Linked DNA regions of Desulfovibrio desulfuricans. The protein of the gene in region 1 interacts with the protein of each later gene in a pairwise test. Links are inferred from orthologs where the notes say so. Each region holds a gene or a part of one and is shown in the gene's direction. Other genes may lie near its edges.

Region 1 (3,358 bases):
GACGTCAGCGGCTTTGCCTTTGGCATGGGCGTGGAACGCGTGACCATGCTCAAGTACGGCATCGGCGATCTGCGGATGTTTTTTGAAAACGACGTGCGCTTCCTTGGCCAGTTTGCCCGGTAGGACACTATGCCCAGCGTCATGAGCCCCATAGATTGCAGCAATGCCCGCATGCGCGCAGGCCGCTTCACGGCCCTGCCCATGTGGCTTGTATTGCTGGGCCTCTTGGCGGCGGCCTCCCTGTTGCCCAGTAGCCCGAGCTGGCTGGCGGCGGATGAAGCTCAGGCCGCCTCAGCCTACACCCCGCGCCATTCGGGCATGGATGCGCCGGGCGAACCCAAGCGCATTGAATCCTTGCCCAGCAAGAACGCAGGGCGCACGGCAGAGGGCGGCATGGGGTATACGGACGCTTACGGCAACACCATTGACGACCGCCAGCCGGAAGAAAAACCCGCTCCCAAACGCCCCAGACCCGGGGCCTACGGCGTGGGCGCGGGCCAGAGCGAGCGCTACGAGCGCCCACTGCCCGATCCGCAAAATCAGACTCCTGCCTGGAGTTTCAAATAACCACGCCAAGGCGCGGAAACAGGACGAACTATGCTGCTCTCACTTTCATGGCTGCGTGAATTTACTCCGTATGAAGGAACGGCTGAGGCGCTGGGCGACCGCCTGACCATGCTCGGCCTTGAGCTGGAAGACATCAGGCGGCCCTACGATGCCATAAGCTCCATTGTGGTGGGGCATGTGGTTTCGTGCGACAACCATCCGGAATCCGACCATTTGCACGTCTGCAAGGTGGACGCCGGGCAGGGCGAGCTGCTTGATATCGTGTGCGGCGCGCCCAACGTGGCTGCGGGCCAGAAAGTGCCTGTGGCTCTGGTGGGCACCAAGATGCCCGACGGCATGATGATCAAAAAGGCCAAACTGCGCGGCGCGCCTTCTTTTGGCATGATCTGCTCCGAGCGTGAACTGGGCCTGACCGAAGACCATACCGGCATCATGGTGCTGCCCGAAAGCTTTGTGGTGGGCAAGCCTCTGGTGGAGCAGCTTGAGCTTGACCGCGAAGTGCTGGATATCTCCATCACGCCCAACCGCGCCGACTGCCTTTCGGTTCTTGGCCTTGCGCGTGAAACGGCGCTGGCCTGCAACCTGCCGCTCTCCATCCCCGATCTGCCGCTGGAACTGGACTCCGGCGCGGAAGTGCTGGTGCCCATTGATATTGACGACCCCGAGCACTGCTGGCTGTATTCCGGCCGCGTCATCACAGGCGTCAAGATCGGGCCTTCGCCCATGCGCCTGCGCCACCGCCTGCATGCCGTGGGTGTGCGCCCCATTTCCAATATTGTGGACGTGACCAACTACATTCTGTTTGAATATGGTCAGCCCCTGCACTCTTTTGACATGGACAAGCTGGAAGGCGGCCGCATTGTGGTGCGCCGCGCGCAGGAAGGCGACACCTTCACCACCCTTGACGGGCAGGAACGCGCGCTTACCGCAGCCGACCTCTGCATCCGCGACGGCGCGCGCGCCGTGGCCCTTGCTGGCGTTATGGGCGGCCTGAACAGCGAAATCTCCGATGCCAGCACCAATGTGTTTCTGGAAAGCGCGGTCTTCAAGCCCGCCACCATCCGCAAAACATCGCGCCGCCTTGGCCTCTCGTCCGAGGCGTCCTACCGCTTTGAGCGCGGCATCGACCAGCAGCGCACCGTGTGGGCGCTTGACCGCGCCTGCGCCATGATGGCCGCCGTCAGCGGCGGGCGCGTGCAGCGCGGCCTTTCCATCAACGAGCCCCGTCCCTTCAAGGCGGCCAGCATTGAATTCCGCCCGGCGCGGGCCGATTCCCTGCTTGGCGTGCAGCTTGGCGCGGATTTTGACGAAAAGGTGCTCACCGGCATGGGCTGCAATGTGGACAAGGGCGAAAGCAGCCCCGTGTGGCGCGTGAGCCAGCCCTCCTGGCGGCCCGACCTCACCCGCGAGGCCGATCTGATTGAAGAAGTGGGCCGCGTGCACGGGCTGGATACCATTGCCCCCGTGCTGCCCCCCATAGCACGCAACCTCGACCGCGCAGGCGAGCCGGAATCGCGCTACGGATTCTGGTCGCGCCTCAAGCACTGGGGCGCTGGCCTCGGCCTCAACGAAGCCGTGAACTACAGCTTTGTGGGCCACAAGGATATGGATCACCTTGGCATGCCGCGCGAGGGCCGCATTTCCATCATGAATCCGCTCTCGGCGGAGCAGGATGCCCTGCGCACCGCCCTAGCCCCCGGCCTCATGTACGATCTGCGCAACAACCTCGCCCAGGGGGCTCAGGGCCTGCGGCTGTTTGAACTTGCCAATATTTTTGAAGCTGACGCCGCTTCTGAAACCACCGCCCGCGAAACGGGCATGCTGGGCGTGCTGCTGTATGGCGCGCGCTACGATACGGCCTGGCCCCAGGCTGAGGGCGACATGGGTTATGCCGACCTCAAGGGCGTGGTGGAAAACCTGCTGCACTATCTGCATCTTGGAGCGCCCAGCTATGAACTGGCTCAGGAGCATGCCTTCTTGCTGCCCTGCGTGAACGTCTTTGTGAATGGCCGCGCCGTGGGCTTCATGGGCCGGGTCAAGCCCGCCATGGCCGACGAATACCACGCCCGCAAGGATGTGTGGCTGGCTGAAATGAACCTCGACATCCTGCGCGAACTGCACGATGCCGCTACTGTGCGCTTTGCGCCCCTACCGGTGTATCCGCCGGTGCGGCGCGACATTACCGTGACCGCCGGGCCAAGCCTCAAGGTGGCCGACATCACTGCTCACGTGCAGGGGCTCAAACTGGCCCTGCTGGACGACGTGGCCCTCGTGGACTGCTTTGAACCCAAGACGGAGCAGGGCGGGGAGCCCGTGCGCAACCTGACCTTCCGGCTCACGTTCCGCCATGCGGAGCGTACTCTCAAGGACACGGAAGTGGACAAGGAGCGGGAGAAGGTGGCACAGTCGCTTGTAAGCGCTCTGGGCGTGAAAATTTAACACAGTGCGCGCAGGCCCGGCTTTTTCGGGCCTGCGCAATTCCGGCACATTTTCAGAGAGTGTCAGGAGGGGTATGACATGTCGGACCACACGCCCGACAATACCTACCGCATAGGTGAGGTCGCAGAACTGCTCGACCTCAAAACCCATGTGTTGCGCTTCTGGGAAACTGAGTTTCCCCAGTTGGCGCCGCTGCGCACCGGTAAGGGGCAGCGCCTGTACACGGAAGAAAACGTGGCCCTCTTGAGGCGTATCCGGCAGTTGCTGCACGAGCAGGGCATGACCATTGAAGGCGCGCGCCGCGTACTTGCGGGCAGCGCCGTGGTGGACGAAAGCCTGCCCGAACGCGTGG
Region 2 (3,201 bases), on another replicon or contig:
GCGAGCGCGTGGCCGCCATTGCCGTGGCCTTTGCCAGCGAAGTGGCGGCGGGAAAGGCTTGCATGATTGCGCCGCAGCGTATATAGAAATTGGCTGGCATTGCCCGAAAATCGGGCGCGGGCAACGTTTTGCCCCTGCCGATGCCGGGCGGTACTTTTTTAATGCTATACCCACACCCTATGGAGGTGCGTTTTGTTTGAATCCTTAGCTTATGCCATGGGCACTCCCCAGGCCGGGGCGGCTCCCGCCAGCGGACAGGAAATGCTGATGCAGTTTCTGCCCCTCATCGTCATGTTCGTCATTTTCTGGTTCCTGCTTATCCGTCCCCAGCAGAAGCGGGCCAAGGTCCACAAGCAGATGCTGGCCGAACTCAAGCGCGGCGACCACGTTATGACCTCAAGCGGTCTGCTTGGCCGTATTCTTGAGATCGACGATGAACAGGTGCTTCTTGAGAGCGGCGAAGCCAAGCTGCGCGTTTCGCGCGGCTCCATCGGCGGCGTTATTCCTGCCAAGGGCGGCAAGGACACCAAGGAAGAAAAGTAGAGGTCGCCTTGGCGGCTTGTGTCTGCCTCTGCCAGGCGGGCAAAGTGCATGGCCCATGAGCTGGACTGGCGGTTGCCGGATCGGCTCAAGGGCTTTTGCCTCTTGACGTGCCCGGATTTTCGGGTCTTCGGAGTTTCCGGCTTTGTCGGTAGCCCTGCGGCTGTCCCTCAAGGGATAGCCGCGTGGTTGCGGCAAAGCTTAATCTGTTGTGTGGAAGGTGAACGATGGGTCTGCTCTGGCGCTTGTCCATAGCCATCATGGTTTTTGTGTTGTCCCTTGTTTACGCGCTCCCCAGCGTTCCCTATCTGGGAACAGCTCTTGAGCGCGTTCTGCCGTCGAGCAAAATCAATCTCGGCCTTGACCTCAAGGGCGGCATCCATCTGACGCTTGGCGTTGACGTTGCCAAGGCCGTGAGCAATTCGCTGGCCCTGACCGGGCAGGATTTGCGCCGCGTGGCTGAAGATGAAAAGATTGTTGTGCTGCGCCCCCGCGTGGTGGGTGGCACCGCTCTTGAATTTGTGCTGCCGCGCGCAGAAAACGAACCCAAGTTTCGTGATCTGCTGGCCCGCCAGTTTCCGCAGTTGAGCGTGGGCGAACCCCAGGCTGGAGAAGCAGGGCAGTTGCGCTACGTAGCCCACTTCACCCCGGCGGAAGTCAAGCGCATTGAAGACCTTTCGCTTGACCAGGCCCTGCGCACCATCCGCAACCGCATTGACCAGTTCGGCGTGGCCGAACCCGATATCCGCAAACAGTCCGACAATCGTATTCAGGTGCAGTTGCCGGGTATTTCTGACCCGCGCCGCGCTGTGCAGGTTATCGGGCAGACTGCTCACCTTGAGTTCCACCTGGTGCGCGAGGATGTTGACCCCGGCAAGGCCGTGCTGCCCCCCGGCGTGATCGCGCTGCCCATGCTGGAGAAGAATCCCGGCCAACAGCAGAAGGAAACCCTCATCGCTGTTGAAAAAGACGCCATGCTCACGGGCGAAGACGTGTCGGACGCCCGGCCCGCCTTTGACAACGTGAACCAGGCATATGTTACCCTGAATTTCAATGCCCGCGGCGCGCGCATCTTTGAGCGCGTCACCGGAGAAAATGTGGGCCGCCGCATGGCCATTGTGCTTGACGGCAAGGTGTATTCCGCGCCTTCCATCCGCGAGCGCATCGGTGGGGGCAGAGCCAGTATTTCTGGCAGCTTCTCCACTGCCGAAGCCCAAGATCTTGCCATTGTGCTGCGCGCAGGTTCGCTGCCCGCCCCTGTTTCTGTGCTTGAAGAACGCACGGTCGGCCCCTCGCTGGGTCAGGAATCCATCGACAGCGGTGTTCGCGCGGCGATGGTCGGCGCGGTGTGCGTTGTGGTGTTCATGGCGGTCTATTATGGCCTGAGCGGTCTTATTGCCGACGTTATGCTCTGCTTCACCATGCTTATTGTCATGGCGGGCATGGCTGCTTTTGGCGCTACCCTGACCCTTCCGGGCATTGCCGGTATTGTGTTGACCATCGGTATGGCGGTTGACGCCAACGTGCTCATTTACGAGCGCATACGCGAGGAAATAAGGCTGGGCCTCACGCCGCTTGCCGCAGTGCGCGCGGGCTTTGACCGCGCTGCCATTTCCATTACCGACTCGAACCTGACAACAATCATCGCTACCGTGATTCTGTACCAGTTCGGCACCGGCCCCATCAGGGGGTTTGCGGTGACGCTCTCTCTGGGCATCATCGCCTCCATGTTTACGGCCATCTTTGTATCGCGGGCCATTTTTGAGGAGTGGGCGCGGCACTGCGGCTCCAAGGGCATCAGCATATAGCGCGCCGGGAGGCAATTATGGGTTTCGCATTTATCAAGCACGACACCAATCTGGATTTCATTGGCAAACGCTATTGGGCGTATGGCATTTCAGTACTCCTGATTCTGGTCGGCCTCGCTTCCATGTTCATGGGGCAGGGCCTTAAAATGGGTATCGATTTTGCCGGCGGCGTGATCGCCCAGATTCAGTTTGAACATCCTGTCAAGGATGAGGCCCTCAAGAAAAGTCTGGATGTACCAGCCTTGCCCGGCATCAGCACCCAGAGGTTTGGCGATGGCGACAGGGATTATCTGCTGCGTTTTTCCCAGTCAGAAAATGCCAATGCCAGCCAGTTGCGCACTGCCCTGATAGATACGCTGGCAAGCGCTTTTCCTGACAACAAGGCTGAAATACAAAGACTTGAAGTTGTCGGCCCGAAGGTCGGCGCTGATTTGACCAACAAGGCTCTTGCAGCTCTGTATTATTCAGTATTGCTGATCGCAGTCTACATTTCTGGCCGTTTTGAGCAGCGCTGGATGGCGGGGGCCATAATGGCTGGCGCTCTTTGGGGCGGAATGTACCTTGCCGGGCTCACCGGGCTTGGCATGGGCTGGCTTGTATTGCTTTCACTTGCAATTACGCTGGTTGTCTGCTTTTTCCTCAAGCTCAACTTTGCGCTTGGGGCAATCGTAGGTCTGCTGCACGACGTCAGCATCACGCTTGGGCTATTGTCCGTTATGGGGGTTGAAATTGACCTCAACGTCATGGCGGCCTTGCTGACTCTGGTTGGTTATTCGCTCAACGATACCATCATCGTGTATGACCGCCTGCGCGAAAATCTGCGCGCTGCGCCTCAGTTGACAATGTCTGCGCT

Evidence for each region.
Region 2: the proteins of pheT (region 1) and secD interact in binary tests that used the Escherichia coli proteins (3 or more experiments, as listed by UniProt). The link is inferred for Desulfovibrio desulfuricans from one-to-one orthologs.

The regions. Positions count from the first base shown.
Region 1 is NZ_JANFYZ010000013.1:34,205-37,562, reverse strand. What follows is about bases 261-3,301. They hold pheT (phenylalanine--tRNA ligase subunit beta), read left to right. Parts: upstream 261-597; coding sequence 598-3,006; downstream 3,007-3,301. Other genes in these bases: NE637_RS12845 (MerR family transcriptional regulator), read left to right, coding at 3,085-3,301; NE637_RS12855 (translation initiation factor IF-2), read left to right, coding at 261-567. Also shown: pheS (phenylalanine--tRNA ligase subunit alpha), read left to right, coding at 1-123; more of NE637_RS12855, read left to right, coding at 142-260; more of NE637_RS12845, read left to right, coding at 3,302-3,358.
Region 2 is NZ_JANFYZ010000011.1:7,444-10,644, reverse strand. What follows is about bases 174-3,057. They hold secD (protein translocase subunit SecD), read left to right. Parts: upstream 174-767; coding sequence 768-2,348; downstream 2,349-3,057. Other genes in these bases: secF (protein translocase subunit SecF), read left to right, coding at 2,366-3,057; yajC (preprotein translocase subunit YajC), read left to right, coding at 193-543. Also shown: NE637_RS12025 (alpha/beta hydrolase), read left to right, coding at 1-86; more of secF, read left to right, coding at 3,058-3,201. UniProt on the Escherichia coli protein: Part of the Sec protein translocase complex. Interacts with the SecYEG preprotein conducting channel. SecDF uses the proton motive force (PMF) to complete protein translocation after the ATP-dependent function of SecA.